Regions from separate parts of the Streptomyces sp. NPDC053542 genome, predicted to be linked through region 1. Evidence: predicted binding sites of a transcription regulator. Region 1 holds the regulator's gene; the other holds the start of a gene.
What was found. The regulator HspR, encoded in region 1, represses chaperone genes until heat shock. The targets are predictions, from matches to a motif close to TTGAGNNNNNNNNNCTCAA.

Region 1 (15,167 bases):
GTCGCCTCGTCGTCGCCGATGGTGTGCCGGACGCGGACCGGGATGCCGCGCTCGGCCAGCATCCGGGAGGCGTTGCCCGCGTTGGAGTCCTCCAGGTCGCCGCGGAGCAGTTCGTCGCCGATGGTGACGACGGCGGCGGTGGGGGCGTGCGGCACCTCGCGGCAGGCGTCGAGGACCGCGGCGGCCGCTTCGGTGGTGGTGGCCGAGCCGCCCAGGTCGTAGGTGACCCGGTCGCGGCGGCGAGTGACGTGGCGTACGGCGTCCTGGATGCTGCCCGCGGCGTCCTGGAAGCCGAGGTGGTCCAGCATGAGGCCGATGGTGAGGAAGGCCGCGGCCGGGTTGGCGCGCTGCCGCCCTGCCATCGCCGGAGCGCTGCCGTGCACCGGCTCGAAGTAGTTCCCGTGCTCGCCGATGTTGGCGCTGGGCGCCAGGCCCAGACCGCCCATCACGCCGCCGCCGAGGTCGGAGAGGATGTCGCCGAACATGTTCTCGGCGACGAGCACGCCGAAGCGCTCCGGGCGGCGCGCCATCCACAGCGCGACCGCGTCCACGTTCAGGACCTCGTACGGGATCTCCGGATAGTCGGCGCCGATCGCCTCCAGCCGCTCCAGGACGTACGCGCTGGAGGCCCGCAGGACGTTGGGCTTGTCGGCGAGGGTGACCCGCTCGTAGCCGTGGCCGCGCGCGGTCTCGAAGGCGAACCGCAGGATGCGGTCCAGGCCGTGCGCGGTCTGCAGCCGGATGCTGGCGGTGGCGCCGTCCCGGCCGCTGCGGCGGGCGTTGGGGTGCTCGGCGACCAGCGGCCACATCGCGTCCGGTACGTGGTTCCAGTCCAGGCCCGCGTACAGCCCCTCGGTGTTCTCCCGTACGACGCAGAAGCGGTACGGGGTGCCGCCGCCGAGGTAGTTCTCGACCGGGCGCAGGTTGGCGAACAGGTCCAGCCGCTGGCGGAGCTGGATGATCGGGGAGATGTACCGCGGGTCGCCCGCGCGCAGTTCGGGAGCGAGTTCGGCGAGCGCTTCACGGCGCGGCTTGCTGGTGGTGGCGCCGAGCAGCACGGCGTCGCTGCGGCCGATGAGGTCCCAGGTGCGGTCGGGTACGGGAGTGCCCTCGGCGCGCCAGCACTCCCAGCCGATGTCGCCGAATTCCAGGTCGATGGGCAGGCCGAGGGCCTCGATCACCGGCAGCGCGGCGTCCAGGACCTCCGGCCCGATTCCGTCGCCGGGCAGTACTGCGACGGTCTTGCGGTTCATGACTCTTCAGCTCCCAGGAAGCGGGCGACGGCCTCGTTGGTGAGACCGGGCTGGTCGGCGTGCGGGCGCATCCCGGCTCCCGGGATGCCCGCGAGGCGGTGCGCGGGCAGCGGCCCGGTGGTCAGGTGCCCGCGCTGTACGAGCAGGGACTGCTCGCCGTACACGTGCAGCAGCGGTCCGGGGAAGTTCCGCACGGGCTCCCGGGCGTCGGCGTCGTGCAGCAGCCGCAGCCCGGTGGCGAGCCGCCGGCCTGCCAACTCCTCGTCAGGCGCGGGGTGTTGCGGGGCTACGGGCTGCGAAGGCGCGGCGCCGGGCCCGCGGACGACCTCCTCCAGGAGGCGCAGCGCCGCGGCCAGGCCCTCGGCACCGACGGCGGCCGCGATCCGCTCCAGCTTGGTGTTCAGCTCGTCGTCGGCCACCGTGGGGCCGGAGAGCAGCAGGACCTTGGCGCGGTGCGTCCACTCCCGGTCGAGCAGGGTCTGGACGATCGCGCCGCCCAGGGCGTTGCCGGCCAGCACGTCCGGCGCGGCCCCGTCGTCTTGGAGGCGGCGGGCCCAGCGGTTGGCGAGCGCCTTGAGGTCGTCGCCGTCGCGCAGGAGGGAGAGGGTGTCGTGGACCGTCACCCGGTGTCCCGAGGCGAGCAGCGGCTCGGCGGCCTGCCGGAAGAACGCGCCGTTGTCCCAGCGGGCCATGACGGGTCCGAGGACGACCGCGTGGCGCGGCGCGCGGGGGTCGCCGAGGACGGCGGTGGCCGGAGCCGGCGCGGCGGTGCGCGCCGGCTCCGGGTGCGGGGGCCGCGAGGTCACCGGGCGCCCGCCGCGGTCAGCTCGCGGGCCGCCGAGAAGGCGTCGCCGATCCGGTCCACGGGGAGCTTGGCGCGCTCCTCGACGGACAGGTCGAAGTGGCCCAGGACCAGGTCGGGCAGCGGCAGGGACGGCCGCGCCTCCTCGAACTCGGCCTCCATGCGGTGGGCGAGGCTCAGGACGCGGCCGAGGTCGTACCCCTCGGACCGGCCGTGCCGGCCGAGGTAGGCCAGCCACTGCTCGGTGACGAGGTTGCCCGGCCCCTTGCCCATGCCCAGGACGGACGAGTCGATCCAGGTGGCGCCCGCGTCCACGGCGGCGATCGCGTTGGCCAGCGCCAGCCCGAGGTTGTTGTGGGCGTGCAGGCCGATGGCCGCGTCGGTCACCGAGCCGACCAGGGTGACCAGTTGGCCCACCTCGTGCGGCAGCATGGAGCCGTTGGAGTCGGCCAGGTAGACCACGTCGGCGCCGGCGTCGCCGGACATCGCGGCGAGTTCGACCAGCCGGCGCCGGTCGAGCTGGCTGACGCGGGTGATGTTGACGGTGGTGGTGAAGCCGAGGTCCGCCGCCTTGCTGAGCAGGGCGAGGCCGGACTCGGGCGCGCCGGCGGGCAGGCAGAACCGTACGAGGCGGATGCCCGCTTCGTACATGCGCGGCAGGTCGTCGCCGGTGATGTTCTTCGGGTGCAGGATCATGCAGAGGCGCTCGGGGGGCACCACCTCGGCCACCGCGCGGATGTAGTCGTCCGCGCCCACGCCGGTCCGGCCGATGCCGGGCTGCGGCTTGAACGAGCCGTTGCGGTAGCCGATCTCGACCCACTCCATGCCGGCCGCGACGCTCTCGCGGGCGTGGTGCAGCACGTACTCGAGCGGGAAGTCGAAGTTGTTGCGGTATCCCCCGTCGCGCAGCGTCACATCAAGATTGATGACCATTACCCCTCCATGTATGGCGCATACAATTGTGGGGTGCGCATGCCGTGTGCATCCGGCCGCGAAGAAGACGCGGCCGGATCGAATTGCGATTGACACGTTTTTATTCCGCGGGATCCCCCTGTAACAAATCCCGCATCACCCCGTTGATGAACTTCTGGGTTCAACGCCGCTACGGCCGGATAATGCTTCGGCGCGACGGAACAAGAAGTTCGACACCGCAGAATCTATCGCATGTTCGCGGCGCAACCTCCATGCCTGGGCAAAGACTTTCCCAAGCGGAGTCCGGACTCGCCCTTTCATTCCTCGGCGTCGGTCCGGCCCTCCCTCGCAATCCGCCGGCGGACCTGTGCGCTGGCCGACACCAGCAATTCCTGCCGCGCCGGATCCGCGTTCTCGCGCAGCGCCAGGGACATCCGGATGGTGACGGGCGCGCCGTCGAGCGGGAGCAGCGCGATGCGGCGGGAGGAGACGGTGCCCGCCGCCGTCGGGTACATCAGGGTCCAGCCCGGCGTGCCGGCGCCGATGTCGGCGAGGGTGTCCTGGAGCCCCGTGGAGGGCGGCCCGAGGGTCACCTCGAAGCCCGCCGTGCGGCAGGCGGCGACCACCGTGTCGTACAGGACGGGATTCTTTTCGCGCGGCGCGATGCGCAGCGGCAGCCCGGCCAGGTCGGCGAGGTCCAGCCGGCCGCGCCCGGCCAGCGGGTGCGCGGCGGGCAGCGCGACCACCAGCGGGTCGTACCACAGCGTGAGAAGCCGCAGGCCAGGGGCGCTGTCGAGGCCGCGTACGAAGGCGGCGTCCAGGCGCCCGGCGCGCACCTCGTCCAGCCGGGTGTGCGCGTCCAGGGTCTGGAATTCGAAGCGGGTGCCGGCGCCGTCCGCGGGCAGCGCGTCCAGGAAGTCGTCCAGCCGCTCCCCCAGCGCGGAGCTGATGCCGACGCGGAGCGTGGCCTCGCTCTGCGCGGCCAGCCTTCGGGCCTTGGCGGCGAAGGTGTCCAGCGCCTTGAGCAGCTCGCGCCCCTCGGGCAGCAGGGCCCGGCCGGCCGGGGTGAGCGTGACGGTGCGGCGGGAGCGGTCGAAGAGTTCGGTGCGCAGTTCGCGCTCCAGCCGGCGCACCTGCTGGCTCACCGCGGGCTGGCCTATGTGCAGCCGCTCGGCCGCCCTGCCGAAATGCAGCTCCTCGGCCACCGCAACAAAGTATTGAATCTGACGCAGCTCCACAGGATCCCCCTTTTCCTGCGGGCGATCCCTTTGTGTGAACGATGCGGAATTCAGGTCGCGGGATCGCCGCGGGGCAATCCTTGCACACCTCGCGGCGACCCCCGCCACCGGGCCGAGTCCGGCCGGGCCGGGCACCTCTTTATTTACTCGGCGGTAGCCTTCTGCAAATCTCCGCTCCGGTTCTCCGCAACCGGTACCGGAACAGCCGTGGATTCCTTCGCCGCCTGCCGCGCCGCCCTCGACAGGAAGAAAGCGAAGGCCGCGATGCCCACCGCCGACGCGCCGATGACGAACCAGCCCAGCGCGAAGAGATCACCGGCCGGCAGCCGGCTGGAAAGGAAAATTCCCAGCGAGGCGCCCAGCAGCTGGAGCGCGCCCATCAGCCCGGAGGCCGAGCCCGCCGTCGAGCGGAAGCTCGTCACGCCCGCGCTCATCGACAGCGGCAGCAGGAAGCCGTTGCCGAAGGTCATCACCGGCATGAAGACCAGTACCAGCAGGCCCCAGGGCGCGCCGGCCCCGCTCAGCCCCAGGCCCAGCATCATCAGCGCGCCGGCGAGGAAGAAGCCGTGCCCCACCCACAGCAGCCGGTTGACGGCCCGCTTGCGGAGCAGCGTGCGGGAGGTGAGGTTGCCCGCGACGTACGCGACGGAGACGGTGATGTAGCAGTAGCTGGTCGTCTCGGTGGCCAGCCCCATCTTCTCGAAGACCAGCGGGGACGCGGCCAGGTAACCGAAGTAACCGCCGTACGCCACCGCCAGGTTGATGGTGTACGCCCAGAACAGCGGGCGGGTGAGCAGCTTGGGGTAACTCTTGAGCGTGGCGGCCAGGTGCTTGCTGCGCCGCTCCGGCGGCAGGCTCTCGGGAATCGCGGTGACCATCACGACCAGCGTGGCGAGACCGATCAGCGCGGTGACGACGAACGGCGCGCGCCAGGAGACGTACGTGGTCAGGTACCCGCCGACCAGCGGCGCGACGGACGGCGAGACGCCCACGATCGGCATGACCGTGGCGAACATCCGGGCCGCGTCCTTCTCCTCGTACAGGTCGCTGATCACGGCGCGGCCGAGCACCATGCCGGAGCCGGCGCCGAGCGCCTGCAGCAGCCGGCCCGCGCCGAACACCTCGACCGTGGGCGCCACCGCGCACACCAAGGAGGCCAGCACGAACAGGCCGAGCCCGGAGACGATGACGCGCTTGCGTCCCCACGCGTCCGAGATCGGCCCGTAGACCGCCTGCGAGACCGCGATGCCGATCATGAACGCGCTGAACGTCCACTGCACGGACGCGACCGGGGTGCCGAAGGCGTGCGCGGTGGCGGGCACGCCCGGCAGGTTGATGTCGGAGGCGAACAGGCCGCCGGCGTTCAGCGAGCACAGGACGGCGAGCAACAGCGCGTAGGGCGTGCGTGCCGGGGCGGTCTTCATGACAACTGACAACTTCCTTGTCTCAAGGGTTACTCGGCGGCGACAGTCGCCTGGGCGATCTCGGCCCCGGCCAGCCGTCCGAACGTGAGCGCGCGCAGCACCGAAGTGGCCTCCGGGGAACGGCCGTAGGAGAGGCCGGCGGTCTCCCCGACGGCGTACAGTCCCTCGATCGGTTCGTCCCGCTCGGTCAGCACCCGCGAGCGGGCGTCGGTACGCACCCCGCCGAAGGTGAAGGTGAGGGCGCAGTGCACCGGCCAGGCCAGGTACGGCGCGGTGTCCAGCGCGACGGCCCAGTTGGACTTCGGCGGCACGAGGCCGACGGTGTGCCTGCCGTCCGGCCGGGCCGGGTCGAACGGCGCGCTGGGCCGGCAGGCGTCGTTGTACCGGGCGACCGTCCAGCTCAGCTCGTCCGGGGAAAGGTCCAGCTTGCGGGCCAGCGCGTCGACGGTCGGCGCGGTGATCGGGTCCTTGTCCGTCAGCAGCGACCGCTCGTGGCCCTCGATCCGCAGCAGCTTGGCGTCGCAGATCAGGTACGCGGACTGCCGGGCCTCCCGCCAGATCCGGTACGCGACGTCCTCGAAGGTCTTGTCCGGGGTGTCAGCGCCCTCGTCCAGGAAGCGCCGTCCGTCCGCGTTGACGAGGATGCCGTACGGATACGCCATGACCAGCGCCTCGGCCTGGTGGCTGCGCGGGTCCACGGGCTCGCCGTGGAAACGGTCGTACTGCCCGCTGCGTGCGGCGCCCACCGCGACGGCCATCTCGATGCCCTCGCCCCGGTTGTTCCTGCCGCCGGGCGCGACGGTCCGCAGTGTGCCGCCGGTGGGCCCCAGGTGGCGTTCCAGCAGCTCCCGGTTCCCCTGGAAGCCGCCGGACGCCAGGACGACCCGCCGCGCGGCGATGTGCCGCGGCCGGCCGCCCTCCTCGACGTGCACCCCGCGCACCGCACCGAAGGCGTCGGTGCTCAGCGAGATGGCGCGCGTCCCGTAGGCGATCGAACCGCCCAGCCGCTCCAGCGACTTGGCGAGCCCGTCCACCAGCGCGGCGCCGCCGCCGGCCGGCGTCAGCCGGGGCCCGCGCGCGGTGACGAAGCAGGTCGGGCGGGTCTCGCACTCGACCCCGTGCCGGTCGGCGAGCCAGCGCACGGTGGGCTCGGCGTTCTCGGCCGGCCTGCCGTCCGCCGTGAGCCGGAGGAAGGAACCGCTCCAGGCGGTGTTCCCGCCGCGGTTGTACCGGCTGGAGCGCTCCAGGACCAGGACCCGCCCGCCCGGGGCGTTCTCGGCGAAGCTCACCGCGGTCGCCAGGCCGCCCGCCCCGCACCCCACCACCACCAGGTCCAGCGGACCGGCGGCGCCGGCTGCGGGCTCGGACGAGCGGACGGCGGTGTCGGGCACATCGCTCACGGCGGCTCTGCCTCTCCTGTTCTGTGCGGGGCCCCGGGGCCTGGAACCGGCGCGGGTCAGCGCTTGGCGGCGCGCGCGGCGAGCGTCTCGCCGGCGATCGACCAGCTGTCGGTGCCGATCTCCTGCACGGTGACCCACACGCTCTCCGGCTTGCTGCCGGTGGCCTTCACGTAGGCGTCGGTCAGCTCGCGGACCAGCTCGGCCTTCTGCTCGGCGGTCTTGCCGGGGGTCTGCTGCACGTGGATGAGAGGCATGGCGGTACTCCCAGAAGTCGGGGCGGATGTGATGGATCAAGTCCAGCACCCGGCCCCGGGCCGACCAAGACGCAATCCGACCTGGCACCGATCACGGATCGTGATGCGTCCTGCCGCGGTCGGCATACGGAAGGGCCCCGGAGCACTGTGCTCCGGGGCCCTTCCGCAGAACCGTCGTAACAGGCTTACGCCTCGTCGTCGGGCTTCTTCGTGTCACCGTCGATGTCGGCCTCCAGGCCGAGCTGCTCGACGAGCCACTTGTCGAACTCGATGGACGCGCGGATCCAGCTGACCGTGCTGGAGACGAAGTGCTCCAGCGAGACACCGGTGCCGACCAGCATCGACGCCTCACCGATCAGACGGACCGTGCCGTCGTCGTGGGTGTGGGTGTACGCCTTGGGCCACAGGGTGCGGCGGTTCCAGTCGTCGATCGCCTCCAGCAGCTTCGCCTTGAGCTCGATGCCGTGCGGGCGGTCGTAGAACGTGCGGACGGAGAAGATCTGCTGCTCCTCCTCGCCGCGGAACATGAAGTACGTGCGGAACTGCTCCCACGGGGCGGCGAGGTCGCCCTCGTCGTCGACGACGTACTTCAGCTCCATCTGGTCAAGGAGCTGCTTGACCAGGTCCTGATCGGGCACGATCGGCCCTTCAGGCCCGGTCGGCTGCTGTTCGGGCTGGCCCCCGAAATTCGGAATCGAGGACGGGTCGATAGTCACCGTGGAAGTCCCTTCGTATGGTCCTCGCCATCCTCCCTTACACCCGCCCCGTCCTGGCAAGCGGACGGGGCGGGTCGGGGGCCGGCGCCTACGGCGAAGGGCGGGGCCGGACCGGTCAGACCGCGGCCAGCGGCTCCCGCTCGGCCGCCACCGACAGGTGATCGCCGTCCACGTCCACCCGTACGGTGTCGCCGTCGCGGATGTCGCCCGCCAGGATCGCCCGGGCGAGCTGATCGCCGATGGCGGTCTGGACGAGGCGGCGCAGCGGCCGGGCGCCGTAGGACAGGTCCGGCTGCGACTGCTCCGGCTTGTCGATCACCGGCTCCTGGCCCAGCCACGCCAGCCAGGTCAGCGCCGCGTCCGAGACGTCCAGGGTCAGCCGCCGCTCGGCGAGCCGCTTCTGCAGGTGCGCGATCTGGATCTGCGCGATCCGCTGCAGCTGGTCCGTGCCGAGCGGGTGGAAGACCACCGTGTCGTCCAGCCGGTTCAGGAACTCCGGGCGGAAGACGGAGCGGACCGTCTCCAGCACCTTCTCCTTCTTCTGCTCCTCCTTCAGCAGCGGGTCCATCAGGAAGTTCGACCCGAGGTTGGAGGTCAGGATGAGGATGGTGTTCCGGAAGTCGACCGTGCGGCCCTGGCCGTCCGTGAGCCGTCCGTCGTCCAGCACCTGGAGCAGGATGTCGAAGACCTCGTGGTGGGCCTTCTCCACCTCGTCCAGCAGCACGACGCTGTACGGGCGCCGGCGCACGGCCTCGGTGAGCTGGCCGCCCTCCTCGTACCCGACGTAGCCGGGCGGCGCACCGACCAGGCGGGCCACGGAGTGCTTCTCGCCGTACTCGCTCATGTCGATGCGGACCATCGCCCGCTCGTCGTCGAAGAGGAAGTCGGCGAGCGCCTTGGCCAGCTCGGTCTTGCCGACGCCGGTCGGGCCGAGGAAGAGGAACGAGCCGGTCGGGCGGTCGGGGTCGGCGATCCCGGCACGCGTACGGCGCACCGCGTCCGACACCGCGCGCACGGCCTCGGTCTGCCCGATCAGCCGCTTGCCCAGCTCCTCCTCCATGCGCAGCAGCTTCTGGGTCTCGCCCTCCAGCAGGCGGCCCGCCGGAATGCCGGTCCAGGAGGCGACGACGTCGGCGATGTCGTCCGGGCCGACCTCCTCCTTGACCATGGACTCCTTGCTGGCCTCCTGCTCGGCCTCGGCCGCGGCGGCCTCGTCCAGCTCCCGCTCCAGGCCGGGGATCTCCCCGTACAGCAGCTTGGAGGCGGTGTCGAAGTCACCGTCGCGCTGGGCGCGCTCGGCCTGGCCGCGCAGCTCGTCGAGCTTCTCCTTCAGCTCACCGAGGCGGTTCAGGCCCTGCTTCTCCTTCTCCCAGCGTGCGGTCAGCCCGCGCAGCTCTTCTTCCTTGTCCGCGAGGTCCTTGCGCAGCTTCTCCAGCCGCTGGACGGAACCGGCATCGGTCTCGTTCTTGAGCGCCAGCTCCTCCATGCGCAGCCGGTCCACGGACCGCTGCAGCTCGTCGATCTCCACGGGCGAGGAGTCGATCTCCATGCGCAGCCGGGAGGCCGACTCGTCGACCAGGTCGATGGCCTTGTCGGGCAGGAAGCGGGAGGTGATGTACCGGTCGGAGAGGGTGGCGGCGGCGACCAGCGCGGAGTCCGCGATCTGGACCTTGTGGTGCGCCTCGTACCGGCCCTTGAGGCCGCGCAGGATCGCGACGGTGTCCTCGACGGTCGGCTCGGCGACCAGCACCTGCTGGAAGCGCCGCTCCAGCGCCGGGTCCTTCTCGATCCGCTCGCGGTACTCGTCGAGCGTGGTCGCGCCGACCATCCGCAGCTCACCGCGGGCGAGCATCGGCTTGAGCATGTTGCCCGCGTCCATGGCGGAGTCGCCGCCGGCGCCCGCGCCGACGACCGTGTGCAGCTCGTCGATGAAGGTGATGATCTGGCCGTCGCTGGACTTGATCTCCGCCAGAACGGTCTTCAGCCGCTCCTCGAACTCACCGCGGTACTTCGCGCCCGCGACCATCGCGCCGAGGTCCAGCGCGACCAGCCGCTTGTCGCGCAGCGACTCGGGCACGTCGCCCTTCACGATGCGCTGGGCCAGCCCCTCCACGACGGCGGTCTTGCCGACGCCGGGCTCGCCGATCAGCACCGGGTTGTTCTTCGTACGCCGCGAGAGCACCTGCACGACGCGGCGGATCTCCTGGTCCCGGCCGATGACCGGGTCGAGCTTGCCCTCGCGCGCGGCCGCGGTGAAGTCCGTACCGAACTTCTCCAGCGCCTTGTACGTGCCCTCGGGGTCGGGGTTGGTCACCCGCTGGCCGCCGCGCGCCTTCTCGAAGGCGTCCAGCAGCCTCTTGGCGGAGGCGCCCTGCTGGTCCAGCAGCTCGCCGGTGGCCCCGCCCTTGGCGGCGATGCCGATGAGCAGGTGCTCGGTGGAGATGTAGTCGTCGCCCAGCTCCTTGGCGCGCTGCGAGGCGTCCGCTATCACGGCGAGCAGCTCGCGGTCGGGCTGCGGCGGGGCCACGGTCGAGCCCTGGATGCTGGGCAGCGCGGCGACCCGTCGCTCGGCCCCGGAGCGCAGCGCCGCGGCGTCCGCGCCGACGGCGGCCAGCAGGTCGGTGATGTTCTCGTTGTCCTGCCCGGCGAGCAGCGCGAGCAGCAGATGGGCCGCCGTCATGTCCGCGTTGCCCGCGGTCACGGCCCGCTCGTTGGCGGCGCTCAGCGCCTCCCGGCTCTTGTTGGTCAGCTCGGCGTCCACGTGCTCGCGCTCCTCCTCATACCTCTGGCCTGCATGTCCACGGCCCTCGCGGACCCATCCTGCCTAGCTCAACATGCGATAAGTTGAGTCTATTCCACTCAAGGCCAAAACGCCGACTCAAAAACCCGTCCACCGCCCTTGGGGTGCCCGCTGGCCTCCCGCCCACTCCTGTGCGGGGCCGGACCGGGCCCGCCGTAGGGTGCGGGGTATGGCTCAAGATCTGCGGAATCCCGACCCCGAGTACCTCGGCTTCTGGCGGGAGCGGCATGTGTGCACGCTGACCACGCTGCGCCCGGACGGGACGCCGCACGTGGTGCCGGTCGGGGTGACGTACGACCACGAGCAGGGGCTGGCCCGCGTCATCACGAGCCGGGGCAGCACCAAGGTCCGCAACGTCCTGGCGAGGGGCGACGGCGGCGCGCGCGCCGCGGTCTGCCAGATGCAGGGAAAGCGGTGGGCGACCCTGGAGGGGCTGGCAACGGTCCGTACGGACGAGGAGAGCGTGCGGGACGCGGTGGAGCGGTACGCGGTGCGGTACGAGCGGACCCCGCGGCCCAACCCCGAGCGCGTGGTCATCGAGATCCGGGTGACGAAGATGCTCGGGCGGGCATGACCGTCCGTGGGTGACCGGGCCGATGGGTGACCGGGTCCGCCCAGGATGTGGTCCATTCCGGACCAAAGACGTCAGCTGGAGGCCGAATGAGGTCGGTAACGCGCACCAGCAGGGCGTACGGAATCGCGTCCACGGCTCCCGATCCGCACCCACGCGCCGAGTCCTGCCCGCGCTGCGGCGGCCTGCTCGCCGTCAACCAGGACGGATGGAAGATCTGCCACGCCTGCGGCTATGCCTCGCCGCCCGGCACCGCGTCACCACCCCGCTCCGCCCCCAGCGGTATCGTCACCCCCACAGTCGTCAGGGCCTGTGTCCAGACCTCGAGGTGCCGGGGGGCACGATGAATGCGGTGCGAGTGACGGCGATCGCGTGCTTGATGCCGCTGTCCGAGCTGGACGACGATCCCTTCCTGGTCGACGACCGCCGCCAGCACGAGATGTGCTCGCAGTGGGCCGCGGACCGCGACTACCGCCTCACCTGGCGGCTGAGCCTGCACCATCTGCGTGCCGACCACTGCGCCCTGTGGCAGGACGTGGAGGCGGGCCTGGTCGACGTCTTCGTCGTACCGAACCGCCGTGCCCTGGAGAACGCCGTCGACTCCGCCGAGGATTTCACCGCCCGGTGCGCCGCGGCCGGGGTCCGGCTGGAGACCGCCGACCTCGCCGAGCCGGTCTACACCGCGGCGATGAAGTCCCATGTGCACCGCCGGCTGTCGATGCCGACGGCCGGCTACAACGGCTGCTGAGAACGCGGGCTGCGGAGAGCGCGGGCCGTTACTCGGACGTCCGCTTCGGGCGCCACACGACCAGCGCGCTGGTCTGCTGCACGTCCTGATACGGGACCAGGTCCCGGCGGTAGCTGGCGTGCACCGCCGCCTCCCGCTGCTGGATCGCGGCGGCGGCGCCCTCCACCGCGCTCTGCAGCTCGGCGACCCGCTGCTGGAGCGCCGCGACCTGGTTCTCCAGTTCGATGATGCGCTTGATGCCCGCGAGGTTGATGCCCTCGTTCTGCGACAGCTGCTGCACCTGGCGGAGCAGCTCGATGTCGCGGGCCGAGTAACGCCGACCGCGCCCGGGCGTACGGTCCGGTGAGACCAGGCCGAGCCGGTCGTACTGGCGCAGCGTCTGCGGATGCAGGCCGGAGAGCTGAGCCGCGACAGAGATGACGTACACCGGCGACTCGTCGGTCAGTTCATAGGGGTTACGACTGCGCCGCCCGCCCCGGCTGTCCATCATCAAGCTCCCTTCGCGGCCTGATAGAGCTTCTCTCGCGGGTCCTCACCCGCGGTCGCCTCGCGATACGCCTCGAGCGACTCACGCGCCTTGTCGCCGAGGTCCTTGGGCACGACCACCTCGATGGTGACCAGGAGGTCGCCCCGGGTGCCGTCCTTGCGCGCCGCGCCCTTTCCGCGGGCCCGCATCGTCCGGCCGTTCGGCGTGCCGGCCGGGATCTTGAGGGTGACCGGCGGACCGCCCAGGGTCGGCACCTTCACCTCGCCGCCGAGCGCGGCCTCCGGGAAGGTGACCGGCACGGTGACGGTGAGGTTGTCGCCCTTGCGGCCGAACACCGGGTGCGCGTCGACGTGCACGACGACGTACAGGTCGCCGTTGGGCCCGCCGCGCTCGCCCGGGGCGCCCTTGCCGCGCAGCCGGATCCGCTGCCCGTCCGAGACACCCGCGGGAATGCGCACCTGCATCGTGCGCGAACTCCTCGCGCGCCCGCTGCCCTTGCACACCTCGCACGGGTCCTCGGCGATCAGGCCGCGGCCCTTGCAGTCGGCGCACGGGTCGGTGAGCGAGAAGCCGCCGCCCGCGCCCCGGCTGACCTGGCCGGTGCCCACGCAGGTCGGGCAGACCCGCGGGGTGCCGTTCTTGTCGCCGGTGCCCGAACACGCCTTGCAGGGCGCCGGGCTGGACATCCGCAGCGGGACCGTGGCCCCGTCCACCGCCTCGGTGAAGCTGAGCGTCACCTCGGACTCGATGTCCTGGCCGCGGCGGGGCTGCGTACGCGTACCCGCGGCGCCGCCCCTGTTGAACAGGCCGCCGAAGACGTCCCCGAGACCACCGCCGAAGCCGCCGGCGCCCGCTCCGCCCTGCGCGCCCCCGAAGAGGTCACCCAGGTCGAAGTTGAAGCTGCCGCCGCCGGCGCCGCCGGGACCCGGCCGGAAGCCGCCGTTGCCGAACAGCGCCCGCGCCTCGTCGTACTCCTTGCGGCGCTTGGGGTCGCCCAGGACGTCGTTCGCCTCGGAGACCTCCTTGAAGCGCTCCTCGGCCTTGGGGTCGCCCTTGTTGGCGTCCGGGTGGTTCTCCCGGGCCAGCTTGCGGTACGCCTTCTTGATCTCGGCGTCGGTGGCGTCCTTCGGGACGCCGAGGACCTTGTAGTAGTCCTTCTCGACGAAGTCCTTGGTGCTCATCCCCGACGTCCCTCCTCCCGTACTGTCCTGCTTCTCACGTCAGCCCTCGTCCGGGCCACCGCTCTCCTCGTCGGATTTCTCCTCGGACTTGGCGCCCTGGGCCCCCGGCTGAGGCTCGGCGACGGCGACCCGCGCGGGGCGAATCGTTCGCTCGCCGATCCGATACCCCGGCTGCAGGATCGCAACGCACGTCGTCTCCGTGACGTCCGGTGCGTACGAGTGCATGAGCGCCTCGTGGATCGTCGGGTCGAAGGGCTCGCCCTCCTTGCCGAACTGCTGCAGGCCGAGCTTGGCCACGACCGTCTCGACCGACTCGCCGACCGACTTGAAGCCGCCGACCAGCTCGCCGTGCTCGCGGGCCCGGCCGATGTCGTCGAGGACCGGCAGGAGCTCGGACAGGAGGTTCGCCGCGGCGATCTCCTTGACCGTCACCCGGTCCCGCTCCACCCGCCGGCGGTAGTTCTGGTACTCGGCCTGGAGGCGCTGGAGGTCCGCGGTGCGCTCGTTGAGCGCGGTGCGCACCTGGTCCAGCTGGGCCACCAGACCGGCGTCCTGGTTCGCGTCCCCGGCCGGGGCCGGGCCCGCCTTGTCGGCGGACCCGGCGCCCTGCGCCGCATCGTCAGTGGCTGCGGCGTCAGAGGGGACGTCAGGCTTCTCCTCGAAGCCCGGGGTCTCCTCCGTCACGCGGCACCATCCTTCTTGTCCTTCTCGTCGTCGACGATCTCGGCGTCGACGACATCGTCCTCGGCCTTGGCCTGTTCGCCACCGGCGGCACCCTCGGCACCGCCCGCGGCCTGCGCGCCCTGGGCGTCGGCGTACATGGCCTGGCCCAGCTTCTGCGAGACGGCCGCGACCTTCTCCGTGGCGGTACGGATCTCGGCCGTGTCCTCGCCCTTGAGCTTCTCCTTCAGCTCGCCGACGGCGGTCTCGACCTCGGTCTTCACCTCGGCGGGGACCTTCTCCTCGTTGTCCTTGAGGAACTTCTCCGTCTGGTAGACGAGCTGCTCGCCCTGGTTGCGCGTCTCGGCGGCCTCGCGGCGCTTGTGGTCCTCGTCCGCGTAGCGCTCGGCCTCCTCGCGCATGCGGTCGACCTCGTCCTTCGGCAGCGAAGAGCCGCCGGTGACGGTCATCTTCTGCTCCTTGCCCGTGCCCAGGTCCTTCGCGGTCACGTGCATGATGCCGTTGGCGTCGATGTCGAAGGAGACCTCGATCTGCGGGACGCCGCGCGGGGCCGGCGGCAGACCGGTCAGCTCGAACATCCCGAGCTTCTTGTTGTACGCCGCGATCTCGCGCTCGCCCTGGTAGACCTGGATCTGCACGGACGGCTGGTTGTCCTCGGCCGTCGTGAAGATCTCGGACCGCTTGGTCGGGATCGTGGTGT
Region 2 (15,167 bases), on a different contig from region 1:
CCGTCTCGTCGTCCCGCGCGGTGAGCATCATCACCGGGACGGGCCGCTGGGCCTGCACCCGGCGGCACACCTCCAGGCCGTCGAAGCCGGGCAGCATGATGTCGAGGACGAGCAGGTCGGGCTGCCACGCCTCGGCGGTATCCACGGCCGACGGGCCGTCGACGGCGGTCTGCACCTGGAAGCCCTCGGCGCGCAGCCGGGCCGCGATGGCGTCCACGATCGTCGGGTCGTCCTCGACGACGAGCACCCGCCGCTGGGCGCCGGGCGTGGCCGCCGCCGCGGCGCCGTGGGTGGTCTGAGTCTGGTCCATCGCCCGCCCCTGAATTTCCCCGTGCGTGGTCGCGTACTGACTTGCTGTGCTGGAGTGCTGACTTGGTGTACTGCTGTGCTGACTGGCTGTACTGACTGGTCGCATACTGCTGGGCAGCAGCGTAAAGGCACGATGTGACCCGCGGCTACGCGCGTTTCCCCGCGAGGTGGACCACGTCGGGGACGCCTCGGACAACGGGGATCTCTTCGGTGCGAACCTCGCTGAACCCGGCATTCCGGAGAGCGTCCTCGAACGCGGGGGAGGGCTGCGCCGACCAGACGGCCAGCACGCCGCCCGGTGTCAGCCGGTCCCGGCAGGCCGCGAGCCCGGCGGGCGAGTACAGGCCGCCGTTGTCCTCGGTGACGGTCCAGTCGGGGCCGTTGTCGATGTCCAGGCAGAGCGCGTCGTAGCTCTCGGTGCCCTCGCGCACGTGGGCGACCAGGTCGGCGTGGACGATCTCGGTGCGCGGGTCGGCCAGCGCCGGTCCTGACAGCGCGTCCAGCGGCCCGTCGCGGTGCCAGTCGATCACCGCGTCCTCCCGCTCGACGACCGTGATCCGGCCCCACCGCGGCTCGGCGGCCGCGTGCGCCAGCGAGAAGCCGACACCGAGCCCGCCGATCAGTACGGACGGCCGCGCGCGGTCACCGGGCAGCGCCGCGAGCGCGGCGTCGACGAGCAGCCGCTCGGACCGCCCGTCCGAGGTGTCCATCAGAAAGCACCCATTGGCGATGATCTCGAAATGCGCCCCGCGCCGCCGCAGCACCACCTCCCCGTACGGCCCGTCCCGCCGCTCCAGCGTGACGGGCGTCTCGTCGGTGACGTAGGGGGCTGACATGGGTGCGGGGCCTCCGGAGTCGGGATGGATGCCGGACGGGCCCCCACTTTATGAGTCCGTACGTCCCGTACGCGCACCCCTTTCGGGCCCTCGCGCCTCCCCTCCGTGTCTGATCGCTCACAGCGAACAAGGCCCGGGGAACATCTATCGGCTCACGAGCATTGAGTGAGTACAGCTCAACTTGCCTGCCGAAGGGGAGATCATGGCTTCGACGTCCACACCGCTCACCCTGCCCGTGCTGCCCCTCGATGACGAGGTCGTCCTGCCGGGCATGGTGGTGCCACTGGACCTGTCCGACGCGGACGTACGCGCCGCGGTGGAGGCCGCGCAGGCCGCCGCCTCACCCGGTAACAAGCCACGGGTGCTGCTCGTTCCACGCATCGACGGCACCTACGCCGGCATCGGCACGCTCGGCAAGGTCGAGCAGGTCGGCCGGCTGTCCGACGGCGACCCGGGCGCGCTGATCCGCGGCCTGGGGCGCGTGAAGATCGGCTCCGGGACGACCGGGCCGGGAGCGGCCCTCTGGGTGGAGGGCACCACGGTCGAGGAGACCGTCCCCGACCCGCTGCCCGGCCATGTCACCGAGCTGGTCAAGGAGTACAAGGCGCTGGCCACGAGCTGGCTGCGCAAGCGCGGCGCCTGGCAGGTCGTGGACCGTATCCAGCAGATCGAGGACGTCGGCCAGCTCGCCGACAACTCCGGCTACTCGCCCTTCCTGAGCACCGAGCAGAAGGTGCGCCTGCTGGAGACCACCGACCCGGTGGCCCGGCTGAAGGACGCCGCCGAAGCGCTCCGTGAGCACCTCGCCGAGCAGGACGTCGCCGAGTCCATCGCCAAGGACGTCCAGGAGGGCGTCGACAAGCAGCAGCGCGAGTTCCTGCTGCGGCGTCAGCTGGAGGCGGTCCGCAAGGAGCTGTCGGAGCTGAACGGCGACACGGACGACGAGAGCGACGACTACCGCGCCCGCGTCGAGGCCGCCGACCTGCCCGAGGAGGTCCGCAAGGCCGCCCTGAAGGAGGTCGACAAGCTGGAGCGGTCCAGTGACCAGAGCCCGGAGGGCTCCTGGATCCGCACCTGGCTGGACACTGTCCTGGAGCTGCCGTGGAACGAGCGCACCGAGGACGCGTACGACATCAAGGGCGCCCGCGCCGTCCTGGACGCGGACCACGCGGGTCTGGACGACGTGAAGGAGCGGATCACCGAGTACCTGGCGGTGCGCAAGCGCCGTGCCGACCGCGGCCTCGGCCTGGTCGGCGGCCGTCGCGGCGGTGCCGTGCTGGCCCTGACCGGCCCGCCCGGCGTCGGCAAGACCTCGCTCGGCGAGTCCGTGGCCCGCGCCATGGGCCGCAAGTTCGTCCGCGTCGCGCTCGGCGGTGTCCGGGACGAGGCGGAGATCCGCGGCCACCGGCGTACGTACGTCGGCGCGCTGCCGGGCCGCATCGTCCGCGCCATCAAGGAGGCCGGCTCCATGAACCCGGTCATCCTGCTGGACGAGATCGACAAGGTCGGCTCCGACTTCCGCGGCGACCCGGCCGCGGCCCTGCTCGAAGTCCTCGACCCGGCGCAGAACCACACCTTCCGCGACCACTACCTGGAGGTCGAGCTCGACCTGTCCGACGTGGTCTTCCTCGCCACGGCCAACGTCCTCGAAGCGATCCCGGAGCCGCTCCTGGACCGTATGGACCTGGTCCGGCTGGACGGCTACACCGAGGACGAGAAGGTCACCATCGCCCGCGACCACCTGCTCCCGCGCCAGCTGGAGAAGGCCGGGCTGGAGACCGGCGAGGTCGTGATCGAGGACGCCGCGCTGCGCAAGCTCGCCGGCGAGTACACCCGCGAGGCGGGCGTGCGGAACCTCGAGCGGTCCATCGCCCGGCTGCTCCGCAAGATCGCGGCCCAGCACGAACTGGGCGAGCGCGAGCTGCCCTTCACGGTCGGCACGGAGGAGCTGCGTCCGCTGATCGGGCGGCCGCACCACGTCCCGGAGTCCGCGCAGGACCCCGAGGAGCGGCGCACGGCGGTGCCCGGTGTGGTGACCGGCCTCGCCGTGACCGGCGCGGGCGGCGACGTGCTGTACGTCGAGGCGTCGCTCGCCGACGCCGAGACCGGCGGCTCGGGCCTCCAGCTCACCGGCCAGCTCGGTGACGTGATGAAGGAGTCGGCGCACATCGCGCTCTCCTTCCTCCGCTCGCACGGCGCGGAGCTGGAGCTGCCCGTCGGCGACCTGAAGGACCGCGGCGTGCACCTGCACGTCCCCGCGGGCGCCGTCCCCAAGGACGGCCCGAGCGCGGGCATCACCATGACCACGGCGCTGGCCTCGCTGCTCAGCGGGCGTCAGGTCAGGCCCGACGTGGCGATGACCGGCGAGGTCTCCCTCACCGGCCGGGTGCTGCCCATCGGCGGCGTGAAGCAGAAGCTGCTCGCCGCGCACCGCGCGGGGATCACCACGGTGATCATCCCCAAGCGCAACGAGCCGGACCTGGACGACGTCCCCGCCGAGATCCTGGACAAGCTCGACGTCCACCCGGTCTCCGACGTCCGCCAGGTCCTCGACCTGGCCCTGACCCCGGCGTCCGCGCCGGCCGCGCCGGAGGTCCCGGTCGCGGCGTAACACCCTGGTACGAGGCCCGGAACTCCCGCACGGCGGGGGCTCCGGGCCTCGCTCCGTGCCCGGGAACGGCTGTCACCCCTTCGCGAGCGCGCGGAGCTGGGCCGGCGAGCCGTTGAAGACGTTCTGGTCGCCGGGGAAGCGGCCGCGGTCGGCGTACTGCCAGATGGTGTGCGCCGCCCAGCCGGCCGGGAGGGGGCCGGGGGAGGACGAGTAGCGGGCGATCCACAGCGGGTGCTTCATGCCGAAGGACCCGCTGTCGCCGACGCACTGCCGCCACCAGTTGGTGGCGGTGTAGATCATCGGGTAGCGGCCGGTCCGCGCGTGCACCGTGGCGCTGAAGTCCCGGATCCAGGCGTTCATGGCCGCCCGGCTCAGGCCGAAGCAGGTCGCGCCGTACGGGTTGTACTCGATGTCCAGCGCGGGCGGCAGCGTCCGGCCGTCCGCCTTCCAGCCGCCGCCGTTGTCGACGAAGTAGTTGGCCTGGGCGGCGCCGGACGAGGTGTTCGGCAGCGCGAAGTGGTACGCGCCGCGGATCATGCCGGCGTGGTAGGACCCGCCGTACTGCTGTCCGTACTTGGGGTTGCGGTAGCCGGTGCCCTCGGTGGCCTTGACGATGGCGAAGCGGGCGCCGGCGTTCCAGGCCGCTGCCCAGTTCACGTTGCCCTGATGGCTGCTGACGTCCATGCCGGCCACTCCGGCGAGCGGCTGCGGCGCCGGGCCGGACGTGGTGCCCTCGTGGGAGGGAAGCGTGGAGCCGGCGTGGTGGTCGAGTCCGTCGGCGGATGCGGGGGAGGTGGGCGATGCGGATGCGGCGGAGGCGGGCACGGCCACCGCGAGGGCCGTGCAGAGCGTGGAGAGCAGCGTGATGCACCGGCGTATGCGCATAGGGGGGAGCCTCTTTCGAAGACGCGCAACGGGGGAGGGGAGACAGGGCGCCGTGCCGCGAGGGCCTGCGGGAGGGGGCCGGCGCAGGTCCTCACGGCACGGTGGGGGAGCCCTGTCGGCCTCTTACCCGTTCGCGAGCGCCTGGAGACGGTCGTACGCGCCGTTGAAGAGGTTGTGGTCGCCCACGGTCGGCCCGGTGGACGTGTACTGCCAGATGGTGTGGAAGCCCCAGCCGGCCGGGAGTTCACCCACCGAGGAGCCGTACCGCGGGATCCACAGCGGGTTGATGCTGCCGAAGCCCGCGTAGTTGCCGGTGCACTGCTTCCACCAGTTGGTGGAGGTGTAGATCACCGCGTCCCGTCCGGTGCGTGCCTTGTAGGTGGCGAACCAGTCCTTCATCCAGTTCACCAGGGCGGTTGCGCTCATGCCGTAGCAGGTGGCGCCGTAGGGGTTGTACTCCATGTCGAGCGCGCCGGGCAGTGTCTTGCCGTCCTTGGACCAGCCGCCTCCGTGGTCCACGAAGTAATTGGCCTGGGCGGCGCCGGACGAGGTGTTCGGGAGCGCGAAGTGGTAGGCGCCGCGAATCATGCCGACGTTGTAGGACCCGTTGTACTGCTGAGCGAAATACGGGTTGATGTAGCTGGTGGATTCGGTCGCCTTGACGTAGGCGAACTTCACCCCGCTGTTCCACAGCGTCGACCAGGCGACGTTGCCCTGATGGCCGCTGACGTCCACGCCTTCCACGGACGCCTGGACGGACGGCGCGACGGGCGCCCCCGTGCCGCCCTCGTGCTTGGCGACCTGCGAGCCGGCCCAGTCCTGGCCGGGGTGGGTGGGCTCCGGGGCGTCCTTGCCGGGGGTGGCGGCGGGCCCGGCGGCGGTCGCGGTGCCGACGGTGCCGCAGAGCAGAGCGAGCAGAGTGAGGAGAATCGCGGCCACCGTGGCGGTGGGGCGCCGGAAGTGGCGGGCCGGGCCGGATCTGGATCTGTGCACGCGCATACGTGACTCCGTAGATCTCGGTGGGACCTGGGAGGGAGTGGGCTGACTTGGTGTGGTCATGCCATAAAGGACGATACGCGCGTAGACCAGAGGCGGAAAGGGGGACCAGGTGATTCCGTTGGTCTAATCCTGCGAAATACTGGCTCAGCTGCGGAATCGGCCGCCGCTGAAAAATTCTTCCATCGTCCGGAAAACGGGAAAGGGCGCTGACGTGCACAACACCGGAAGCGACGGGGCGGCGGCGAAGCGGCCCGGCGGCATCGACGACCTCTTTCTGTCGCTGGAGCACGAGTTGGCCGTATTCCTGCGCCGCGCCCGCGCCTCCTCCGGCGAGATGGCCCGCGAGGTCCACCCCGACCTGGAGCCCTCGGCGTACGGCCTGCTGCTCCGGCTCGCCGAGGCCGGCGAGCAGCGCGCCACCGAACTGGCCTGTTACTTCGGCGTCGGCAAGGCGACCATCAGCCGTCAGCTGCGGGCCCTTGACGACCTGGGCCTGGTGGCCCGCGAGAAGGACCCGGCCGACGGGCGCGCCGTCCTGGTCCGGCTCACAGACGAGGGGCGGGCCCGCTTCACCCGGGTACGCGGCGCCCGCCGGGACCGTTATGCCCGCCGGCTCGCCGCCTGGGACCGCGGCGAGATCGCCGAACTGGCGCGCCTGCTGCACCGGCTGAACGACGAACAGGAGCCGGAGCAGGACGAGGAGCAGGAACAGCAGGGCCAGGAGCGGAACGGGGCCCGGGAGCAGGACGCGGTACAGGAAGACGGGCGGGAAGAGGGCTGACGCCCGGAGCGCGCCGCCGTCCGCGCGCTCCCCGCGCGGCCCTTCACAGCTCCGCGAACACCACCGCCGCGTCGTCGTGCATCTTGCCGCGCGGGAACTCCAGCCCGTCCGCGTCGGCGTTCTCGGCCGCCCGTACCCGGTCGATGAGCGCCTGCGGCCCCTCCTTGCGCACCACGCCCAGGCAGTCGGCCCACGAGCCCTCGCGGAACACCTCCACCCAGCGCCCGGCCCCGTCGCTCAGCGCGGTGAGCGAGCGCACCTTGTCGCGCGGCACGGTGCCGGTGACCGCGCGCGCCGCCACCGAAGGGTCGGCGGCCGCGGTCCAGAAGCCGCCCTCGGCGTTGCGCAGCGCCTCGACCGCCGCGACGTACTCGCGGGCCGCGGCCGCCCGTTCGGCGGAGCCCTTCGGCAGCGCCCGTACCGCGGCGCGCAGCTCGCCGACCGCGGCCGGCAGCTGTTCGAGGCGCTCGTCCAGTACCGCCTCGACCGTGCCGTCCGGCGCCTCGATGAGCAGCGCCGAGTCCGACAGCACGAGGTACTCGACGGCGTGCGGGGACCAGCGCGCGGCGATGGCCGTCGCCTGCGGAGTCCTGCTGTGAGAAAGGTCACAGGTGTCGTGATGGGCCGCGGCGGTGCGCCCGATGGCTTCGGAGAGGGCTTCGGCGAGCGTCATGTCGCGGAGCGAACCGGACAGTTCGAGCATCGCGCCCCCGAGGCGCGCGGTGAACCACGGCACGTCGTGGCGGCACCCGAAGTCCTCCTTCGGGGGTGTCACGCCGTCGAGCAGAACGAGGACGCCGCCCTGCCCGGAAGCGGGCAGCGCTACTGATGCGTAGTCCTCATTGGGGCGTTGGGGGTCGCCGGGCTCGGTGGCGAGTTCGATACGCATGGGGGCAAGCATGCCGGAGCGGCGGGGAGCGGGCGGGGAAGGGCGCCCGGAATGCGGGGAATCGGGGGCGCGGCGCCTGAACGGCGCCAATTCCGGCCGCGGGACGGTCCGAAAGGCCGCTCCGTAAAATGCGGGCGGGCATCCTGCCAGGCCCCGGACGGTTCTCCAAACCCGCCCGCCGATGGCCTACTGTTGCGCCCCACAGCGGAAGTTGATGGTCAACTTCCGATTGATGTTCACTCATTCAGGTGGCCGGGCAGGCGTTGCCGGGCCACCGCGCGGCGCCGGTGAAATGGTCGTATTCCGGATCATGGGTGAGGCCATTCCCTCACCGCGACGCGCACAGCCGGACTGTCTGCCCGGCGGGGGCGTGAGGTGCTGCGGATGCGCCGCGGATCCGCCTTCCGGGGAGAACGGCCGGGTCCGCAAGGCCACACACGGCGTGGGCAGGCGAGACAGGATTGCGAGCAGCGGTGCGGAAGAAGCGGCTTCGGGGTGACGTGGTGGAGCCGGGAACACCGGCCGGCCCGGCCAGGTCCGGTACGGACGGTGACCGCGCGGGCGGACGTCCCGCGCGCGTGCGCAACAGGCTCATGGGGGCCGTGGCGGTGGTCGCCGTCGCCGTCGCGGCGGTCGGCACGCCCGTCATCGCCTCGGCGACACAGGACGTGGACAGCTCCCAGGAGCTGGTCGACCTCGGCGAGCTGAACGCCCGCGCGGTGACCCTCTCCCACTCCCTCGCCGACGAGCGCGACGCCATGACGGTGTACGTCGCGGGAGGCCGGACGACGCGCGGCGGACACGGCGTCTCGGAGGCCCAGCGGGCCCGCGTGGACCGGCAGATCAAGGACCTGCGGGCCGAGGCGGCCGAGAGCTCGGCCGAGACCGAGGCGTTCGGTGACGCGGGCAAGCTGCTCTCGTCGCTGCCCAAGGTCCGCCAGCAGGGGCTGACCGGCGCGGGCAGCGCCCTGGCCACCTTCAAGTCCTACACTGCCGCCATTCAGGCGCTTGACGCCATTTCGGCCGACATCGCCCGCCGGGTGCCGCCCCGCGCCACCGCGGCCGGCTCCCGTGCCGAGTCCCTGCCGCTCCTCGCCCGCGCCACCGAACAGGCGTCGGCCACCCGCGCGCTGCTGCTCGCCGGGCTGGCGAGCGAGGGCCGGGCGACCGACCTGTCCGCCGCGGCCCAGCAGTCGCACGTACGCGAACTGGCCTCGCTCGCCGACTTCGCGCAGAGCGCCGGCGACGACACCCGGGACAGCTACGACCGCACGGTCAACGGCACCGACGTCGACACCGCCGAGCGCTACCTCGGCAAGCTCACCGACCAGCCCCGGCTCTACCCCCTGGACCTCCAGCTCGACCGGAAGCGCATCGAGTCCACCACCGCCACCCGCGTCGGCCTGATGCGCAGCGTGGAGTCCTCGCTGAGCACCGCCGAGGTGAAGGCGATGGCGAAGCTCCGGGACGACGACGTCACCTCGCTGGAGATCCGCATCGGGCTGGTCGGGCTCTGCCTGCTGCTCGCCGTCGGCATCAGCATCTGGGCGGCGCGCACGATGACCCAGCCGCTCTCCGCGCTGCGCCGCGGGGCCGCGCGGGTCGCCAAGGACCCGGCGGACGAGCAGTCCATCGAGTACAAGGGCCGCAACGACGAGTACGCGCAGACCGTGCGCTCGGTCAACGCGCTGCACGCGCAGGTCGCCGAGCTGGCGCGGACGGCCGCCGAGGCGGAGGGCGAGCGCGCCCGGATGGCGAGCGGCCGCAAGCGGCTGGCCGCCGAGCGCGACGTGCTCCTGGAGGAGCGCGCCGACCTCACCGAGCGGCTGGCCGCGCTGCGCTCCGGCGTGAACAACCGGTTCGTCAGCCTCGCGATGCGCACGGTCGGCCTCGTCGAGCGGCAGCTCGCGGTCATCGAGGGCCTGGAGGAGAAGGAGCAGGACCCCGAGCGGCTGGAAACGCTCTACAAGCTCGACCACTTCGCCGCCCGGGTCCGCCGGAACAGCGAGAACCTCCTCGTCCTCTCCGGCTCCGAGCACAGCAACCACAACGCCGTGCCGGTGCCGCTGCTGGACGTGCTGCGCGCCTCGATCAGCGAGATCGAGCGGTACGAGCGGGTGCGCATCCAGTCGCTGCCGCCGCACTCCCAGATCGCCGGCTTCGCCGCCGACGACGTCAGCCACCTCATCTCCGAGCTGCTGGACAACGCCACGGCGTTCTCGCCGCCGGACGCCCACGTCGAGCTCTCCGGCTGGCTGCTGGAGAGCGGCGAGCTGATGCTCTCGGTCCAGGACCAGGGCATAGGGATGACCGCCGAGCGGATGGCGGAGCTGAACCAGCGGCTGGCGGACCCGGAGGCCGCGACGTCCTCGGAGACGGTCGACGAGGCGCTCGGCCTCGGCCTGTACGTCGTCGTACGGCTCGCCGCGCGGCACGGCGTCCGCGTCCAGCTGCGCGACCAGCAGCAGGGCGGCGTCACCGCCGTCGTGGTGCTGCCGAAGTCCATCCTGCCGACCCGGCCGACGCCGGCCGCGGCCGCGCAGCCCGGCACGGTGCAGTCGGGGCCGACCCTCCCGGGTTCGGTCGCGGAGGCCAATTCCAACGCGCTGCCGCCGCGCGGCCAGCGCACCCTGCCGCCCCGGCAGGGGCAGCAGCCGGCGCAGCCGCAGCAGCCGCAGCAGGCTGAGCCGTCGCAGCCGCAGCACGGCCGGCCGCAGCAGCAGCCCCAGCAGGCGCAGCAGCAGTCGCAGTCGGCACCGGCGCCCCTCGGCGACCCGCTGACGGACCCCCTGCCGGAGTCCCTCCGGGGCCCCGCGCCGGATCCGCTCACGGACCCCCTGCCGGACCCGCTGACGGACCCCCTGCCGGAGTCCCTCCGGGGCCCCGCGCCGGACCCCCTGACGGATCCCCTGCCGGACCCCCTCACAGACCCCCTGCCGGACTCCCTCACGGGCCCGTTCGCGGACCCGCTGATCGAGGCCGCGGAGCGGACCATCGACGCGGCGGGCATCGGAACGGCCCCGGCCGCGCCGAACACGCCCGCGCCGAACACGCCCGCACCGGGCACCGGCGCACCGAACACGCCCGCACCGGGCAACGGCGCGCCGAACGCGGCCGCGCCGAGGCCGGGTGTGCCGGACTTCTCCGGTGACCCCGACGGCGGCCCCGAGACCGGTGCCGTACCGGTCGGCCGGTCCCCGTACGTCGCCGACGAGACCCCTGCGGCGCCGGCCCCGGCCGACGGCGGCGGCGCCGAGCACAGCCGGGCGGCGGACGCCGAGGAGGAGCCGCCCGTCCGGCGGCTCACCGACATGGGGCTGCCCAAGCGCACGCCCCGTGTCGTGGCACAGCGGCCGCCGAGCGCGCCGCGGCAGGGCGGTGGGGTGAACGCCGAGGCGCTGCGGCGCCGGCTGGGCGGCTTCCAGCAGGGCGCGCGGGAAGGCCGTCGGGACGTGGAGGCCGAGATCGCGGAGCGCACGGCCGAACAGACCATCCCACAAACGGACACCGACGGAGCGGGGGCCCCGGGAGAGAGTCACGTTGTCGAGGAGGCACGCGATTGAAGGCGCAAGCGCCCACTGCTTACGGACTGAGTCATCAGGCACGGAATCTGCAGTGGCTGTTGTCCAATCTGGTCGACGAGGTGCCGGGCATCCGTTCGGTGGCCGTGGTGTCGTCGGACGGGCTGCTGCTGCTGGCTTCCGACCCGCTGCTGGCGGAAGGGACCGCTGAGGCCGCGGGACAGCGCGGCCCGCGCGGTTCCAGTGCCGACCTGGCCACGATCGTGTCCGGCGTCGGCAGCCTCACCAACGGTGCGGCGAAGCTCATGGACGGCGGCTCGGTGAAGCAGACGATGATCGCCATGGACGAGGGCAGTCTGTTCGTCAGTTACATCAGTGACGGTTCGCTGCTCGGCGTGCACGCCACCCCCGACTGCGACATGAGTGTCATCGCCTACCACATGGCGCTCTTCGTCGGCCGGGCCGGCCATGTCCTCACCCCCGAACTCCGCAGCGAACTGCGCAAGTCGATGGAGAGCGCTCAGTGAGTACCGCACCCAAACTCCCCACACGAGGCGGGGACCGGAAACCCGCCCGCGTGCGGCCGTATTCGCTCACCGGCGGCCGTACCCGCTTCGGCCACGTGCTGCTGGTCGAGACGTTCGTGGCCGCGCTGGAGGCGCCGGAGGAGCGCCGCGAGCTGACCTCGGGCGGCTGGGCCGACCGGGTCATGCCCGAGATGCGCGCCATCGTCGAGCTGTGCCGCCGGATGCGGTCCGTCGCGGAGATCTCCGCGCTGCTCAAAATGCCGCTGGGCGTGGTCCGCGTCCTGCTCAGCGACCTCGCCGACCAGGGAAAGATCCGCGTCTACGGCTCCGGGCACGGCACCGGACAGCCCGACCGCGCGCTGCTTGAGAGGGTGCTGAGTGGACTTCGCAGGCTCTGAGACGATGACGGCGAGCGCCGGGACGCCTGCCGCCGACGAAGGGCTGCAGAGCTGGCAGACGGACCGAACGCAGGCCCCCATCGCCACCAAGATCGTGGTGGCGGGCGGGTTCGGCGTCGGCAAGACGACCTTCGTCGGGTCGGTCTCCGAGATCACGCCGCTGCAGACCGAAGCGGTGATGACGCAGGCCAGCGAGGACACCGACGACCTGACGGCCACCCCGGAGAAGACCACGACCACGGTCGCGATGGACTTCGGCCGCATCACGCTCGACCAGGACCTCGTCCTGTACCTCTTCGGTACCCCGGGTCAGCAGCGGTTCTGGTTCATGTGGGACGACCTGGTCCGGGGGGCCATCGGCGCGATAGTGATGGCGGACACCCGGCGTCTCGAGGACTGCTTCCCCGCTCTCGACTACTTCGAGAGCTGCGGTCTTCCGTACGTCGTGGCCGTCAATCACTTCGAGGGGACCGCCGAATACGCGGCCGAGGATGTGCGTGAGGCCCTGTCCGTGCCGGTTGACGTGCCCGTGGTGATCATGGATGCGCGTAATCGGATCACGGTCGTGGAGTCCTTGCTCACCCTCGTCGCGCATGCCCTGGAGATGACCCCCGAATAGGCCCGCAACGTCGCGGACCCCAGCAGAGAAGAGCACCACCATGCGGAAGATACTCATCATCGGAGCCGGCCAGTCCGGTCTCCAGCTGGCCCTTGGACTGCAGTCCAAGGGCTATGAGGTCACCCTCATGTCCAATCGCACCGCCGATGAGATCCGTTCCGGCCGGGTCATGTCGACGCAGTGCATGTTCCACACCGCCCTCCAGCACGAGCGCGACCTCCAGATCAACTTCTGGGAGAGCCAGGCGCCGCGCATCGAGGGTCTGGGCGTCTCCGTGGCGGCACCGGGCAGCTTCGAGTCGCCCGAGGGCTCGCAGCGCGCCATCGACTGGGTCGGCAAGCTGGACGCCTACGCGCAGTCCGTCGACCAGCGCGTGAAGATGGCCGGCTGGATGGAGACCTTCGCGCAGCGCGGCGGCCAGCTCGTCATCCACGGTGCCGCCGTCTCCGACCTCGACTTCTTCGCCTCCCGCTACGACCTGACGCTGGTCTCCGCGGGCAAGGGCGAGCTGGTGTCCATGTTCGGCCGGGACGCCACGCGTTCCCCGTACGACACCCCGCAGCGCGCGCTGGCCGTCGCGTACGTGCACGGCATGGGCCCCCGCCCGGAGCACCCCGAGTTCGACGCGGTCCGCTGCAACCTGGTCCCCGGCGTCGGCGAGCTCTTCGTCATGCCGACCTACACCACCTCGGGCCGCGCCGACATCCTCTTCTGGGAGGGCATCCCGGGCGGCCCGCTGGACGTCTTCCAGGGCGTGAAGGACCCCAACGAGCACCTGGCGCTGACGCTGGAGCTGCTGGAGAAGTTCCTCCCCTGGGAGTACGCGCGCTGCACCAATGTCGAGCTGACCGACGCCAACGGCACGCTGGCCGGGCGGTACGCGCCGACCGTGCGCAACCCCATCGGCAAGCTGCCCTCGGGCGGTCTGGTGCTCGGCGTCGCCGACGTCGTCGTGGCCAACGACCCGATCACCGGCCAGGGTTCGAACTCCGCGTCCAAGTGCGCCGCCGCCTACCTCGACGCGATCGTGGAGCACGGTGACAAGCCGTTCGACGCGGACTTCATGCAGGGCGCCTTCGACCGGTACTGGGCCACCGCCCAGCACGTCACCAAGTGGACGAACGCCATGCTGGCGCCGCCGCCGGAGCACGTGCTGAACTACATCGGCGCGGCCGGCCAGCTGCAGCCCGCGGCCGACCGTTTCGCCAACGGCTTCAACGACCCCTCCGACTTCGAGAACTTCTTCTACGACCCGGACAAGGCGGGCGCGTACCTCGCGTCGCTGACCGCCTGAGCCGCGGGCACGTGGCGCGGAAGCGGGGCGGCTCCCTCGGGGGGAGCCGCCCCGCCGTGCGTGCGCGTGGGTCCGCTCAGTTCCCGGGTGCCGAGGCGTCGCCGTACCCCGTGTCGTCCCCGTCCGTGGCGCCGTCCGGCAGCTCCGGTGGGGTGTAGTCCTCAAGGCCGGCCGCGCCCTCGTCCGGGCGGACGGCGCCCAGCAGCGGGTTGGCGGCGATCGGGGAGATCTTGACCTTGGCGCCGGGGCGCGGGGCCTGCACGACCATGCCGTCCCCGAGGTACATCGCCACATGCGTCGCGCCGGGGAAGTAGATCACCAGGTCGCCGGGGCGCAGCTCGCGCAGGCTGACGTGCGGCAGCTGCTTCCACTGCTCCTGGCTCGTCCGCGGGATCGGCTTGCCGACGTGGGCCCACGCCTGTGAGGTGAGCCCCGAGCAGTCGAAGGAGTCCGGGCCCTCGGCGCCCCACACGTACGGCTTGCCGACCTGCGTCAGCGCGTACGCCATCGCCCGCTGCCCTTCCTTGGAGGGGGCCTGCGGGCCGCCGAGCCTGCCGGAGCCGAGGAACGCCTGCTGCGCGTCCTCCATGCCGGCCCGCTCCAGCCGGCTCAGCTCCGCCAGCTGCTCCGGCGAGAGCGAGGAGAGCATCGCCTCGACCTCGCGGAGCCGCCCCTCGACCTTCGCCTTCTGCTTCTTCCGCCGGTCGGCCAGGTCCTTCTGCTTGTCCAGCGCCTTCCTGGCCTCGGTCGCCAGCTCGTCCGCCTTCTTGGCGCTGCCCGCGAGCCGGGTGACCGTGTCCGCCTGGTGGCCGGCCGCCTCCTTGAGCAGATGGCCGCGGTCCAGCGCCTGCTCGGGGTCCTTGGAGAGGAGGAACTGCACGTACGGCGAGAGGCCGCCGGGCCCGGAGCCCGTGTACTGCTCGCGCGCCAGCCGGCCGGCGTACGCGCGCCCCTTGGCCAGGTCCGCACGGGCCGCCCTGAGCCGGCCGTCGAGCTTCTTGGAGCGCTTGGCCTGCGCCTTGAGGTCCTCCTCCGTGGCGTTGTACGCCTCGGTGGCCGCCTCCGTCTGCTGGTAGAGCTTCTGCAGCCGGGTCAGCAGCTCGCTCACGGGGATGTCGGGCGGCGCGGCGGGCCGGGCCGCCGCGTACACAGGAGTCGCGGGCAGCGCCACGGCGACGGCGCCCAGGAGCGCCACCGAACCCATCGACCGCCGGAACCGTCCCCGCACCGCGCCACCTCCGCTCTGGACCGACCATCCGACTGGTTCGGATGGTGCCATGGCCCACGCCTTCCCGCCGGGGGAGCGGGTGAACCGGGGGACGGGCATCACCCGATCGGCGGCCGTCGCGCAAGCCGCCAGGTGAGGGAAAAACGCCCGGCGGACGCCGGGAGTTCCCTCAACGGCCCCTCAGCGCCCTCGTTTCCACGGCCACTTGGGCCGCCCTGCGCCCGGTCGCGCTTCCGCGTCGTAGGCGTACACCCAGCCGCGCGGCAGCCC

Region 2: the regulator HspR is predicted to act here: its motif matches at 1,307-1,325, upstream of lon (endopeptidase La).

The regions. Positions count from the first base shown of each region.
Region 1 covers NZ_JBITXL010000005.1:96,012-111,178, forward strand. Annotated here, with positions in the region: gene ACIGXO_RS15385 (isocitrate/isopropylmalate family dehydrogenase) at 1-1,253, opposite strand, end outside; gene ACIGXO_RS15390 (alpha/beta fold hydrolase) at 1,250-2,059, opposite strand; gene ACIGXO_RS15395 (hypothetical protein) at 2,056-2,988, opposite strand; gene ACIGXO_RS15400 (LysR family transcriptional regulator) at 3,285-4,205, opposite strand; gene ACIGXO_RS15405 (multidrug effflux MFS transporter) at 4,349-5,629, opposite strand; gene ACIGXO_RS15410 (FAD-dependent oxidoreductase) at 5,659-7,029, opposite strand; gene ACIGXO_RS15415 (4-oxalocrotonate tautomerase family protein) at 7,086-7,283, opposite strand; gene ACIGXO_RS15420 (YbjN domain-containing protein) at 7,469-7,999, opposite strand; gene clpB (ATP-dependent chaperone ClpB) at 8,115-10,760, opposite strand; gene ACIGXO_RS15430 (PPOX class F420-dependent oxidoreductase) at 10,969-11,373, shown strand; gene ACIGXO_RS15435 (hypothetical protein) at 11,714-12,118, shown strand; gene ACIGXO_RS15440 (heat shock protein transcriptional repressor HspR) at 12,147-12,605, opposite strand; gene dnaJ (molecular chaperone DnaJ) at 12,608-13,786, opposite strand; gene grpE (nucleotide exchange factor GrpE) at 13,826-14,470, opposite strand; gene dnaK (molecular chaperone DnaK) at 14,467-15,167, opposite strand, start outside.
Region 2 covers NZ_JBITXL010000003.1:456,253-471,419, reverse strand. Annotated here, with positions in the region: gene ACIGXO_RS09995 (response regulator transcription factor) at 1-310, opposite strand, end outside; gene ACIGXO_RS09990 (spermidine synthase) at 456-1,145, opposite strand; gene lon (endopeptidase La) at 1,348-3,756, shown strand; gene ACIGXO_RS09980 (lysozyme) at 3,829-4,641, opposite strand; gene ACIGXO_RS09975 (lysozyme) at 4,765-5,640, opposite strand; gene ACIGXO_RS09970 (MarR family winged helix-turn-helix transcriptional regulator) at 5,852-6,421, shown strand; gene ACIGXO_RS09965 (hypothetical protein) at 6,465-7,310, opposite strand; gene ACIGXO_RS09960 (nitrate- and nitrite sensing domain-containing protein) at 7,889-10,873, shown strand; gene ACIGXO_RS09955 (roadblock/LC7 domain-containing protein) at 10,870-11,358, shown strand; gene ACIGXO_RS09950 (DUF742 domain-containing protein) at 11,355-11,756, shown strand; gene ACIGXO_RS09945 (GTP-binding protein) at 11,761-12,375, shown strand; gene ACIGXO_RS09940 (styrene monooxygenase/indole monooxygenase family protein) at 12,416-13,669, shown strand; gene ACIGXO_RS09935 (NlpC/P60 family protein) at 13,746-14,873, opposite strand; gene ACIGXO_RS09930 (hypothetical protein) at 15,078-15,167, opposite strand, start outside.